DNA from 4 places in the Bradyrhizobium sp. SEMIA genome. Region 4 is predicted to be linked to each of the others. Evidence: predicted binding sites of a transcription regulator. Region 4 holds the regulator's gene; each other region holds the start of a gene.
The links. Region 4 encodes LexA, which represses DNA repair genes until DNA is damaged. Its sites were predicted from a motif close to TGTTCNNNNTGTGTTCNG; they were not measured.
Positions count from the first base shown of each region.

Region 1: FOM02_RS00720 (YifB family Mg chelatase-like AAA ATPase) is a predicted target of LexA. The motif match lies at 1,267-1,284, and genes of this name have one in related genera.
Region 2: ruvC (crossover junction endodeoxyribonuclease RuvC) is a predicted target of LexA. The motif match lies at 1,706-1,723, and genes of this name have one in related genera.
Region 3: FOM02_RS15595 (DUF3072 domain-containing protein) is a predicted target of LexA. The motif match lies at 1,399-1,416, and genes of this name have one in related genera.

Region 1 covers NZ_CP046601.1:140,121-143,322, forward strand. Annotated here, with positions in the region: gene FOM02_RS00720 (YifB family Mg chelatase-like AAA ATPase) at 1-1,208, opposite strand, end outside; gene FOM02_RS00725 (PilZ domain-containing protein) at 1,433-1,678, shown strand; gene FOM02_RS00730 (tetratricopeptide repeat protein) at 1,759-2,532, shown strand; gene FOM02_RS00735 (AAA family ATPase) at 2,589-3,202, opposite strand, start outside.
Region 2 covers NZ_CP046601.1:4,379,043-4,382,244, reverse strand. Annotated here, with positions in the region: gene FOM02_RS21405 (methyl-accepting chemotaxis protein) at 1-568, opposite strand, end outside; gene FOM02_RS21400 (YebC/PmpR family DNA-binding transcriptional regulator) at 774-1,520, shown strand; gene ruvC (crossover junction endodeoxyribonuclease RuvC) at 1,754-2,281, shown strand; gene ruvA (Holliday junction branch migration protein RuvA) at 2,278-2,895, shown strand; gene ruvB (Holliday junction branch migration DNA helicase RuvB) at 2,892-3,202, shown strand, end outside.
Region 3 covers NZ_CP046601.1:3,184,563-3,187,764, forward strand. Annotated here, with positions in the region: partial or broken gene FOM02_RS15580 (Do family serine endopeptidase) at 1-144, shown strand, start outside; gene FOM02_RS15585 (hypothetical protein) at 419-781, shown strand; gene FOM02_RS15590 (DUF6496 domain-containing protein) at 800-1,096, opposite strand; gene FOM02_RS15595 (DUF3072 domain-containing protein) at 1,171-1,362, opposite strand; gene FOM02_RS15600 (hypothetical protein) at 1,478-1,699, shown strand; gene FOM02_RS15605 (hypothetical protein) at 1,717-1,899, shown strand; gene FOM02_RS15610 (hypothetical protein) at 1,960-2,160, shown strand; gene FOM02_RS15615 (type 1 glutamine amidotransferase domain-containing protein) at 2,400-2,960, shown strand; gene FOM02_RS15620 (hypothetical protein) at 3,040-3,202, opposite strand, start outside.
Region 4 covers NZ_CP046601.1:2,273,147-2,276,348, forward strand. Annotated here, with positions in the region: gene FOM02_RS10985 (hypothetical protein) at 105-539, opposite strand; gene FOM02_RS10990 (hypothetical protein) at 746-970, opposite strand; gene lexA (transcriptional repressor LexA) at 1,170-1,871, opposite strand; gene glp (gephyrin-like molybdotransferase Glp) at 2,048-3,202, opposite strand, start outside.

The sequences.
Region 1 (3,202 bases), 2.1 Mb from region 4:
GCCGGCGGCGGCAGGATCAGATCGGCTGCGGTGACCGCGGGCACCTCGATGCGCAAATCGATGCGGTCCATCAGCGGGCCGGAGATGCGCGCCTGGTAGTCGCCGGTGCAGCGATCGACGCGGCCGCGCTTGCACGCATAGCCCGGCTCGAACGCGTTGCCGCAGCGGCACGGATTCATCGCTGCGACCAGCATGAAGCGCGCCGGATAAGTGACGCGGTGGTTTGCGCGCGACACCGCGACCTCTCCGTTCTCCAGCGGCTGGCGCAGCGAATCCAAGACGCGCGGATCGAACTCCGGCAGCTCGTCGAGGAACAGCACGCCCTGATGCGCCAGCGAGATCTCGCCGGGCTTTGCGCGCATGCCGCCGCCTGTCAGCGCCGCCATGCTGGCCGAATGATGCGGCGAGCGGAACGGCCGCCGCGCGGTCAGCGCGCCGCCTTCGATCTCGCCGGCAACGGAGGCGATCATCGAGACCTCGAGCAATTCGCCCGGCGACAGCGGCGGCAGGATCGAGGGCAGGCGCGCCGCCAGCATCGATTTGCCGGCGCCGGGCGCGCCGATCATCAGGAGATGGTGTCCGCCGGCGGCCGCGATCTCCAGCGCGCGCTTGGCGCTCTCCTGGCCCTTGATGTCGCGCAGATCGAGCGTGGAGGCGGCGGCCTCGTGCACCTTCGGCGAGGGCCGCGACAGCACCTGCGTGCCCTTGAAGTGGTTGGCGATCTGGATCAGCGAGCTTGCGGCGATGATCTGGATGTCCGGGCTCGCCCAGGCCGCTTCGGAGCCGCAAGACGCCGGGCAGATCAAGCCTTCCTCGCGCATATTGGCGCCGATCGCGGCCGGCAGGACGCCGGCCACCGGTGCGATCGAGCCGTCGAGACCGAGCTCGCCGAGCACGGTAAAGCCCGTCAGCGCATCCGGCGGGATCGCGCCGATCGCCGCCATCAGCCCGAGCGCGATCGGCAGGTCGTAATGGCTGCCTTCCTTCGGCAGGTCGGCCGGCGCCAGATTGACGATGATCCGCCGCGCCGGCAGCGCCAGCCCCGAGGCGATCAGCGCCGAGCGCACGCGTTCGCGCGCCTCCGAAACCGCCTTGTCCGGCAGGCCGACGATGGCAAAGGCCGGCAGGCCCGGCGCGACCTGCACCTGCACGTCGACCGCACGAGCCTCGATCCCCTCAAAGGCGACGGTAGAAACCCGCTGAACCATGCCCGAACCAGCCTGCCCTCTCGTACAATCGAGGGTAGCAGAGCCCGGCGCACTCCGCAAGAACAATACGGGAACATTTCCGGGCGAGGCAAGCCTTAACGAGCCGTAAACGGGGGCCAGACACTAAGCCTCGAATGCGAGCGGCTGCGCTCAGCACATCCCAACGAATGTTCGCTACTTCTAAGGTGCGGGATGGGCCGTGGTCTAACGGGTGAACAGTTCAAATGCTTGCAAATCGCCGGAGAAGCGAACGTCGGGTGTGCAGCCGGCTCGCCAAGATTCATTTTGGCGCGGGCTCGCTGCCGCGGGATTGCACGATCACGGATATCTCGGATGGCGGCGTGAAGGTCGTGGCTGAATTTCTGGAAGTGCCGCCGCAATTCACCATCATCTTCGCGCCGGACTATTCCCGCCAATGCCGCCTGCGCTGGCGTATCGGCTGCGAATTCGGCGCCGAATTCACCGACTAAGGTCTGAACGACTGTCTCTTTAACGGGACTTTAGCGTTAATAGGCAAAGCATCTCTGATCAGTCGCCGAGTGATCAGAGTATGTCCAAGCGTTTGCCCGTTGCCTCTCCCCCGGCGCGATATCTGTTGTCCGCGTTGCTGGCACTTGCCCTCGGCGGCTGTCAGACCACCGGCCTCGAGGACGTCACCGGCGCGCTTGGCGGCAAATCGGAGACAGCCGGCAAGGCCGATCCGAAGTCGGACATGGACACCTTGCGCGAGCGCTATCGCGCCAAGCCCAGTGATCCCAACGTCGCGCTGGAATACGGCAAGGCGCTGCGCGAGAGCGGCCAGCGCGCGCAGGCGGTCGCGGTGCTGGAGCAGGCCGTGCTCGGTCATCCCAGCAGCAAGGCGCTGCTCGCCGGCTATGGCCGTGCGCTCGCCGACAACGGCAATTTCCAGCAGGCCTTCGACGTGCTCGGCCGCGCGCATTCGCCCGAGGATCCCGACTGGCGCATCCTGTCGGCGCAGGGCGCGGCGCTCGATCAGCTCGGCCGCAACGAGGAAGCGCAGCAATATTACGCCGCGGCGCTGAAGATCGCGCCCGACGAGCCGACCGTGCTGTCCAATCTCGGCCTGTCCTACGTGCTGCAGAACAATCTGCCGAAGGCCGAACAGGTGCTCGGCCGCGCCTATCAGCGCAATCAGAACGATGCGCGGGTCCGTGCCAATCTCGCACTCGTGCTGGGATTGCAGGGCCGCGAGTCCGAGGCCGAAATCCTCGTGAAGGCCGATCTGCCGCCGGACCAGGCCGCGGCCAAGGTCACGGCGCTGCGGCAGCTGCTGGCAAAGAAGCAGCAGCGGGCGGACAGGTAGCCGGCCTCTATAGACGCCTTATGGGATGAGACTCACCTAGCGCTCCGACGGAGACCTTACGACGCCTTGCGGTGCGGCGCGGAGCTGCGGCTTGACCGGCCCTTCAGCTTCTTCAGCAGTGGTCCGAGCAGCGAGCGCTTCGGCTTCTTCACCTCGCCGCGGCCGGCGAGGCGGTTCGCCATATTCTGGAACAGCTCGGTGGTGCGGTGACTCCTGGACACCTCCGCGATCATCTGGCCGTTGTTGGCTGCGGTCGAGAACAGTTTCGAATCGAACGGGATCACCGCGAGCGGCTGGCTCTCCATGGTCTTGGCAAATGCCTTGACCTCGATCTCGGCGCGCTTGTGCATGCCGACCTGGTTGATGCAGTACAGCGGCGGCCGGTCGTTCGGTCGCGCGGCCTTGAGCACGCTGAGCATGTTCTTGGTGTTGCGCAGGTTGGCAAGATCAGGCTCGGCCACGATCACGATGTCGTCGGCATTGACCAGCGCGCGCCGCGTCCAGCCCGACCATTGATGGGGCACGTCGAGCACGATGCAGGGCGTGGTCATGCGCAGCGTGTCGAACACCGCATCAAAGGCTTCCGCGCCGAAATCGTAGACGCGGTCAAGCGTGGCGGGTGCAGCAAGAAGGCTGAGGCGGTCGGTGCATTTGGCGAGCAGGCGTTCCA
Region 2 (3,202 bases), 2.1 Mb from region 4:
CGGTGGCGACGACCGCAAAGCCCTTGCCGGCCGCGCCCGCACGCGCGGCCTCGATGGTCGAGTTGAGCGCGAGCAGCGTCGTCTGCCGCGCGATCTGCGCGATCAGGTTGACGACGTTGCCGATCGCCGCGGAGGACTCGCGCAGGCGGTCGACATTGGCGCGGGCTTCCTGCGCCGCGGTGCTGGCCTCATCGGCGAGCTTGGCGGCCGCGCGGACCTGGGCGCCGATGCCTTGCGCGGATTGGGTGAATTTGTCGGCGGCATGAGCGAAGGTCGAGGCGGTCGACTGCGCGGCGTTGGTGCGGCCGGTGAGGGCGTCGGTGCGGTCGCGGATGTCGGCCAGCGTCGCGGCGGTCGCCTCGGCGCCGCCGGCCACCGAATTGGCGGCGCGCTCGAGCTGGCGAATCATCGCCCCGAGCTCGAGTTCCAGCAGTTCCAGGATTTCCCGCGCCGAATCGCCCTCAGCGGCCGGGGCGGGCTCGGAATGGGCCGCCGGCTGCACAGTCTGCGGGGCGACCGCAGGCGCAGCCGTATCCGGCAGACGCTTCCGAAATAGTCCGAACGCCATCGGGTTTCTCTTGTCGGGGAACGGTCAGGCGCTATTTTCGCAATCCGGAATGAAATCAGGGTTAACGGTGCCTGACCTCTAGGCAGGGGGCCGTACGGTATTACCTTAAAGTCGTAGAGCCTCTTTCATTCCGGTGGGTGGAGGGCCTATAAGGCCGCGCTTCCCTAAGCTCACCTTGGCGCACGATTCCTTTACGAGACCACGCATGGCCGGACATTCCCAATTCAAGAACATCATGCACCGCAAGGGGCGGCAGGATGCGCAGAAGTCGAAGCTGTTCGGCAAGCTGGCGCGGGAAATCACCGTCGCCGCCAAGCTCGGCACGCCCGACCCCGCCATGAACCCGCGCCTGCGCGCCGCCGTGATCGCCGCGCGCCAGGAGAACATGCCGAAGGACAATATCGAGCGCGCCATCAAGAAGGCGCTCGGCAGCGACGGCGAGAACTATGACGAGATCCGCTACGAAGGTTATGGCCCGGGCGGCGTCGCCGTCATCGTCGAGGCGCTGACCGACAACCGCAATCGCGCCGCCTCCGACATCCGCTCCTTCTTCACCAAGTCGGGCGGCAATCTCGGCGAAACCGGCTCGGTTTCCTTCATGTTCGACCGCACCGGCATCATCGAATACGACCGCAGCGTCGCCGATGACGATGCGGTGCTCGATGCCGCGATCGAGGCCGGTGCCGACGACGTCGTCTCCGGCGAAGGCGGTCACGAGATCTACGCCTCGACCGAGAGCTATCGCGACGTCGCCAAGGCGCTGGAGGCCAAGTTCGGCGAGCCGCGCAAGGCCGCGCTGATCTGGAAGCCGCAGAACACGGTCGCCGTCGACGACGAGACCGGCGAAAAGCTGCTCAAGCTGATGGACCTGCTCAACGAGCACGACGACGTCCAGAACGTCTACGCCAATTTCGAGGTGTCGGACGCGCTGGTCGCGAAGATGGGCGGCTAGGCCGTCCGGTAGCCTCATCCACCGCTGTCATCGCCCGCGAAGGCGGGCGATCCAGTATTCCAGAGGCGCCAGCGGATACGGAGAAGCCGCGGCGTACTGGATACCCCGCCTTCGCGGGGTATGACGACGGAGTATGAAGTGGGCAGCCCTGCTCACCCGAGACATCCCACTTCCCCTGTTACTTCCGTTCTGTTTCTGTTTCCCCCATCGCAGCCAGCCGCTATCACTGGCCCATGACCGCGCTCCCGATTCGTGGCCCCGTCCGCATCATCGGCATTGACCCCGGCCTGCGCCGCACCGGCTGGGGCGTGATCGAGGCTGAGGGCAACCGATTGATCTACGTCGCTTGCGGTTCGGTGGAGCCGCGGGACGATCTGCCGCTGTCGAGCCGGCTGCTCGCGATCCATGAAGGGCTTGCGGCCGTTCTGTCCGATCACAAGCCGATCGAAGCCGCGGTCGAGCAGACTTTTGTCAACAAGGACGGCGTTGCGACGCTGAAGCTCGGCCAGGCCCGCGGCGTCGCCATGCTGGCGCCTGCAATGTTCGGCATCTCTGTCGCCGAATATGCGCCGAACCAGGTCAAGAAGACCGTGGTCGGCGCCGGCCACGCCGACAAGCAACAGATCGCGATGATGCTGAAGATATTGCTGCCGAAAGCCGAGCCGCCGTCCGCGGACGCTGCCGACGCGCTCGCCATCGCCATCACTCACGCTCACCACCGCCAAAGCACGGCGCTCCGGCTAAAGGTGGCGGGACTATGATCGGCAAGCTCAAGGGCCTGATCGATTCCTACGGCGAGGATTTTGTGATTCTCGACGTCGGCGGCGTCGGCTATCAGGTGCACTGTTCCTCCCGCACGTTGCAGCATCTGCCTTCGCCGGGTGAAGCGGCCGTGCTGTCGATCGAGACCTACGTCCGCGAAGATCAGATAAAGCTGTTCGGCTTCCGGACCGACCAGGAGCGCGAATGGTTTCGTCTGCTCCAGACCGTGCAGGGCGTCGGTGCCAAGGTCGCGCTCGCCGTGCTCGGCACGCTGCAGCCTTCCGATCTCGCCAACGCCATTGCGCTCCGCGACAAGGCCGCGGTGGCGCGCACGCCCGGCGTCGGCCCCAAGGTGGCCGAGCGTATCGTCACCGAATTGAAGGACAAGGCGCCGGCCTTCGCCAGTGTCGATCCGGCCGTGGTGCATCTCGCCGGCGCCGTCGACGATCAGCGCGCGCCGCGCCCCGTTGCAGATGCGATCTCCGCCCTGGTCAATCTCGGTTACGGCCAGCCGCAGGCCGCCGCGGCCATCGCATCGGCATCGCGCAGCGCGGGTGAAAGCGCCGAGACGGCGCAGCTCATCCGCCTCGGCCTGAAGGAGCTCTCGAAATGAGCGATCCCAAGGCCAACCGCATGGTCTCGCCCGAGCGCCGTAGCGACGATGTCGGCGACACTGCGCTGCGTCCACAGTCGCTGTCCGACTTCGTCGGCCAGCAGCAGGCGCGCAAGAACCTCTCGATCTTCATCGAGGCGGCGCGCAAGCGCGGCGAGGCGCTGGACCACGTGCTGTTCGTCGGTCCTCCCGGCCTCGGCAAGACCACGCTGGCGCAGATCGTGGCGAAGGAGCTCGGCGTCGGCTTTCGCGCGACATCAGGCCCCGTGATCGCCAAGGCCGGCGATCTCGCAGCGCTGCTGACCAA
Region 3 (3,202 bases), 910 kb from region 4:
CTCAATGTCGGCGGCAAGGCCGTTGCCAATGTCGGCGACGTCCGCTCGGAGCTGGCGCAGGCGAAGTCCTCCGGCAAGCGCAGCGTGCTGTTGCAGGTCAAGAGCGCGGAGGCGACCCGCTTCGTCGCGGTGCCGCTCGCGTAAGGCGAACGTCGACCGAACCAAATCCAAAGGCGGCCCTTGGGGCCGCCTTTTCTGTTCGCCTTCAGAATTACCGCGGGATATCTGATAACATTCTCGTTAACGGCAGGGACGATGACCCGGTTCGTCCGAAAAAGCCGTGTTCGCTGATCACTGTTCCGAGTCGTATATTTGCTTGGCGGCAACGGAGCCGCCGAGCCAGTTGCAAGCGTGGACCTTCGAACTGCCAGCCGCTTTTTGGAACCGGCCGGTGGTTCGCATTTGATCGGTGCCGAACATGGATCGATTGAAGCTCTCGCTGAGGCGTGCGTTGCTTGTGGCGCCATTGGTGCTGTGGAGCGGAAACGCCCTCGGGCGTGATGACGGCCGTTACGCCGACTCCCCCCTCAAGCCATGGTTCGACAGCCTGCGCAGCCATCTTGGCCCGTGCTGTTCGGATGCGGATGGTTTTGCCGTTGCCGATCCCGACTGGGAGTCGCACAACGGGCATTATCGCGTGCGTCTCGACGGGCAGTGGGTCGAGGTGCCGGATGAAGCCGTCATCACCGAGCCGAACCGGGCCGGCCGCACCATGGTGTGGCCGGTGAAGACCGCGTTCGGGATTTCGATCCGCTGCTTCATGCCCGGCAGCATGATCTGACACGGATCGGCGCGAGCGCTAGGAGGATTTGCGCTTCGACGACCTCTTGGATGATTTCCTGGATGACTTCTTAGACGTCTTCCTGGACGTCTTTTTCTTGGACGTCTTGCGCTTCGATGCCTTCTTCGGGACTTTCTTGCCCTTCTTGCGCGCCTTCGACAGTCCGATCGCGATCGCCTGCTTGCGGCTCTTCACGCGCCCGCCACGACCGCCGCGTCCGCTCTTCGCGGTGCCCTTCTTGTAGCGCCGCATCTCGCTCTCGACATCGCTGCCGGCGCTACGCGAGTAACGGCGTTTCTTTGCCTTGCGTGCCATGCATTCTCTCCCTTGGCCGGGGAAAAACCATTGGACACAAGCATGGTTCCCAAAGCGCGGAACGTTCCGGCTGCCTAGAAAGAATTCGCGAGCTCGATCTCCGCCTCCAGCGCGCGGATGCGGCGCGCAGCTTCAGCGGAGGACAGATCCCGATCGTATTGCGCCGGCTGGTAGGCCTCCTCGCTGAGCCGCTTCAGCCTCAGCCCCTGCGCGCGGGTCATCTCCATGAGAAAAGCCTTTGCGTCGTATTTACCCTGAACCTGCATGTCGCTGCTCCATCCTGAATTCGTGACTTGACTATATGTTCTTATTTTGTTCTAACAAGCCATGGACAACAGAATTAATGAAATTCGACGTAAAATCAGCGCCTTGAGGCTGGAGATGGCCGATATCGAGGCGTCCGTCCGCGACCTCGTCAATCGCGATCGCGACTGCACCGAAAAAGCTCTGGCGCAGATGGATCTGCGCCGGAGGATCAATCTGCTGATCGGCGAATGGAAGGCCGCCGGCGGTGGCGACGTCCTGCCTGATGTCCGCGACCGGGTGCGCCTTCGTCCCGTGAAGACAGCCGTCAATCCGGTGCGCGCCATCGCGCGCCGCTGAGAGTTCGGAGGCGCGCGGTGGAGGAAGACCCGGACACGTACCGGATTCTAAGACTGCGCGCCGAAATCCTCGAGCTCGGCTCCGCGATCCGGCAATTGCAGCGCGAGGGATTGGATGATGCTGCGGCCCAGCTCCTGATTGCGCGCAAGCGCGCGCAGCTCGACCAGCTCGTGAAAGCCAATGCTGTGGGGCGCGTTTAACATCCCTGACATCCGACGCAGCTAAAGCGAGCGCGCTACGCGACACGCTGGAGCTCGCCGATGCACGATGCCGAAATGGCCGCTTTGATACAGGCCGTGCTGGACGACGTCTGCGCCGGGCTTCCTCTCTCCGAACTGGCGACGCGCGAGCGTGTCGCCACGCGGCTGCGTGAGGCCGCGCAAACAGATCGCCGCTCGATCGAGGATCTAAAACAGGCTGCGCGAGATGCTCTGGTCCGCGCACCGACGATGTGGCGCTAAAGCATGATCCGGAAAAGTGCGAAGCGGTTTTCCGGAAAGATCATGCGTAAACAACAACCTAAAGCGCGATGACGATTCATCCAAATCTCATCGCGCTTTAGCGCCCGGTGTGGTCATGACTTGACCGCCATCAGGCCGCTGCGGCAAGCCGCACATCCCCGTGAGATGCCGCCGGTTGCTCGGAACGGAAGCCGGTTCGACCGATTGACCGGGCTCCTCTCATAGCGATGGAGCGTTCCATGGATCTCAAGGGCAAGACGATTGCCATTCTCGCCACCAACGGTTTCGAGCAATCGGAACTGGAAGTGCCGCGCGATCGCCTGAAGCAGGCTGGCGCGACGGTCCACGTCGTCTCGCTCGCGGCGGGCGAGATCAAGGGCTGGGACAAGAAAGATTGGGGACGTCCGGTGAAGGTCGACAAGACGCTCGACCAGGTTTCCAGCAACGACTACGACGCGGTCGTGCTGCCCGGCGGCCAGATCAATCCGGATCTCTTGCGCGTCGAGCCGAAGGCGCTGTCCTTCATCAAGGAGATATTCAACGCCAAGAAGATTGTCGCTGCCGTTTGCCACGCGCCTTGGCTCCTGATCGAGACCGGCATCGCCAAGGGTCGCAAGATGACGTCATACAAGTCGATCAAGACCGACGTCATCAACGCCGGCGCGACATGGGAAGACTCACAAGTCGTCGTCGATCAGGGCGTCATCACCTCGCGCAACCCCGGCGACCTCGACGCCTTCAGCGCCAAGATCATCGAAGAGGTGAAGGAAGGTCGTCACGTCCAGCGCAGCGCTGCCTGACCTTTGCTGCACTGTTTCGACGAAAAGCCCCGCGTTGCCGCGGGGCTTTTGTTTGAGATGCGGCCGAAGCTATTTGAGCTTACTTGCTCATGCCGCCCTTGGTCATCGTGCCGCCCTGATCGGAGCCCGGGCCAGAACCGCCTTGGCCGGAGGCGTCGGGGCCTTTGGAGGGCTTGGTGTTGGCGCCGGTGGTCTGCGACGATGACATCGAGGATCCATGCTTGGCCTTGTGCGACTTGGCC
Region 4 (3,202 bases):
GAAGGTGGGATATCGAGAGACACAAACAACACCACGTCGCCGGCCGCGGCCGGCGATGGCGATCTCAATTCCGGGCTCCGACCTGGCGGCCGGGGATATCTGCTTCAACCGATCGGCAGACGCGGCGTCGTCGGGCGGTTCTCGGCACTGACCTGCGGCTTGTGCTCGCGCTCGCCGAGCGGCTGGGTCACGGGCAGTTGCAGCACGGTTGCCTGCTGGCCTTCGACGAGCTGAGTCACCAGCACGTATTTGCCGTCGGGGAATTCGATCGCGTCATGATGGCGATCGGGAATGTGCGGATCAATCTTGCCGAACTTGCCGACACGCGAGTTGACGGTGCGCGTCCAGATCCAGCGATTGTCGTAGCGGACGTTGTCGGCGAAGGCGAGCTCCGTTCCCGGCAGCAGGCAGACCGCGACGGTCGGATCGGCCGCGGAGGCAAAGCCGCGCGTCGAGGTGCCGCGGAACGTTGTCGTCACGATCGTCTCGCCGACCTCGGCAGGGCGCGATGCGACGGCATGCAGGCTGTAGTCACACATCGTGGGTGCTCCTCATGCGGAGATAGCAACCCGCGCCTCTGTCTTACGAGGCGCAGGCCTCTATCAGAGTGGAAGCATCATAGCGTCTGCCCGGTTATAGGCAAATCTGCGGCTCGCTGCCGCAGCGTGCGATCACATTATCTTTCCCGAATCCCCCGGGAACAAAGCCTGCTTTCGTGCATTCGGTGGGCGTATCAGTGGCCAGCTCAGCGGCCAGCCGGCGCCGACCAACCGGAGTATGGCCAGACCGGTTGCGATGGTTGCGTGAGCGCATTGCGCGCGTTGCGGACTTGCTCGCTCATTGCCGTTTCCTTGGCCGTCTCCTTGGCCACGTTCTTACGGGCATGGCGGTGCGATGGTGCGGCAACGGCTTGCGATGCTGATGCTGCGATCAGCGCCGCTGCTACTGTGCTCAGGATGATCTTGCGCATGGCATCTCCTCGAACCGAAAGCCTTTCCGAAGCGGTGCTGCTTCGTGCGGCGTGGCGAGGATGTAGCGCCGGAGGAGGGGCCGGATAATCTGCGCGAAACCAGAAAGACTATCCAGCGCGAGCGGACAATCATCCGCTCCGATCTCTAGTCGGCGATGCCGATCGAAGCGCGCGGACAGCGCGCCTAGTACTTGCGGTATCAGTACTTCCGATAAAGCCCGATCAGCTTGCCCTGAATCTTGACCCGGTTCGGCGGAAGGATGCGCACCTCATAGGCCGCATTGGCGGGCTCGAGCGCGATCGAGGCGCCGCGGCGGCGGAAGCGCTTCAAGGTCGCTTCCTCGTCGTCGATCAGCGCCACCACGATGTCGCCGGTGTCGGCGCTCTCGTTGCGCTGGATCAGCGCCATGTCGCCGTCGAGGATGCCGGCTTCCACCATGGAATCGCCGCGCACTTCGAGCGCGTAGTGCTCGCCCGAGCCGAGCATATCGGGCGGGACGCTGATGGTGTGGCTGCGGGTCTGCAACGCCTCGATCGGCGTGCCGGCCGCGATCCGGCCCATCACCGGCACCGCGACGGGACGCTCGCCCTCGTCCGCAGGCGGGCTGGAGGTCGTGCGGACCTTGCCGAGATTGCCCTCGATGACGCTCGGCGTGAAGCCGCGGCGATTGCCGGCGGCCGCCTGCAGCTCGGGCAGCTTGATCACCTCGATGGCGCGGGCGCGGTTGGGCAGGCGGCGGATGAAGCCGCGCTCCTCGAGCGCGGTGATCAGGCGATGGATGCCTGATTTCGAGCGCAGATCGAGCGCGTCCTTCATCTCGTCGAAGGAGGGCGGTACGCCGCTTTCCTTCAGTCGCTCGCTGATGAACCGCAGGAGCTCGTACTGTTTGCGCGTTAACATCTCGACCAAAATCCCCCGGTTGATGTCGTTCGATTCCGAGACGCTGAATTCAGCGATAAGCCGCTGCATGCTCGAAACAAATCATGAACGGACACTATATGTTCGATACATGTTCCGCAACTGCTTAATTTACCGTGAACGCGACAAAGTTCGCGTCACGCGTGTGGCCAGCGCGTTCAGACCGGCAGGCGCAGCACCTCGCAAGGTGTGCCGGCTTCGGCCTTCGGCGCGAACGGCGCGCGCACGAGAAGTGCCTGTGCCGCAGCGAGATTCGCAAGCAGCGAGGAATCCTGGTGATTGACGGGAAGGGCGATCAGCGTGCCGTCGTCGCGCGTCTCCAGGCGTGCGCGCAGATAATCTTCGCGCTGGTCGTTGGCGCCGACGTCGCGGCCCAGCACCGCGCGCTCGCGGCGATGGTGAATCACGGAGCGGCCCGACAGCGCCCGAATCAGCGGCACCATGAACAGGAAGGCGCACACATAGGATGACACGGGATTGCCGGGCAGGCCGATCACGCGCATCGCCGCCAACCTTCCATGCATCATCGGCTTGCCGGGCCGCATCGCGATCTTCCAGAACGTCATCGCGGTGCCCTCGGCCTTCAGCGCCTGCTGGACCAGATCGTGGTCGCCGACCGAGGCGCCGCCGGTGGTGATCAGGATGTCGGCGCCGCTCGCGCGGGCGCGGCGTATGCCCGCGGTGGTGGCGTCCAGGGTATCGGCGGCAACACCGAGATCGACGGTATCGGCGCCCTCGCTGCGGGCGAGCGCGTGCAGGGCATAGCCGTTGGAATAGACGATCTGGCCGGGGCCAGGCGTGGTGCCCGGCATCACCAGCTCGTCGCCGGTGGCGAGAATCGCGACCTTCGGGCGGCGGTGGACGGGTAGAAACGGGTGATTCATGCCGGCGGCGAGCGCGAGGTCGCGCTCCGTCAGCCGGATGCCCTTGCGCAGCAGCACGTCGCCCTCGCTGAAATCGACACCGGCGGGGCGGATGTGTCGTCCCGTCACGGCCGCTTCCTTGATCGTGATGCGCCTGCCGTCCGCAACCGTGTCCTCCTGGATCACGACCGCGTCTGCGCCGTCGGGAACGACGCCGCCGGTGAAGATCCGCACGGCTTCGCCGGCGCCGACCGATCCTGCAAACGGCCGCCCCGCCGCGACCTCGCCGATCACGGTGAGCTGGGAATCGATCTTGGCGGCGTCGGCCGCACGCACCGCATAGCCATCCATCGCCGACATCGCCTGCGGCGGCTGGGTGCGCCGCGCCGCGACGTCGTGGGCAAGCACGCGCTGGAAGGCCTGGTCGAGGGCGAGCATTTCTTCAGGCAG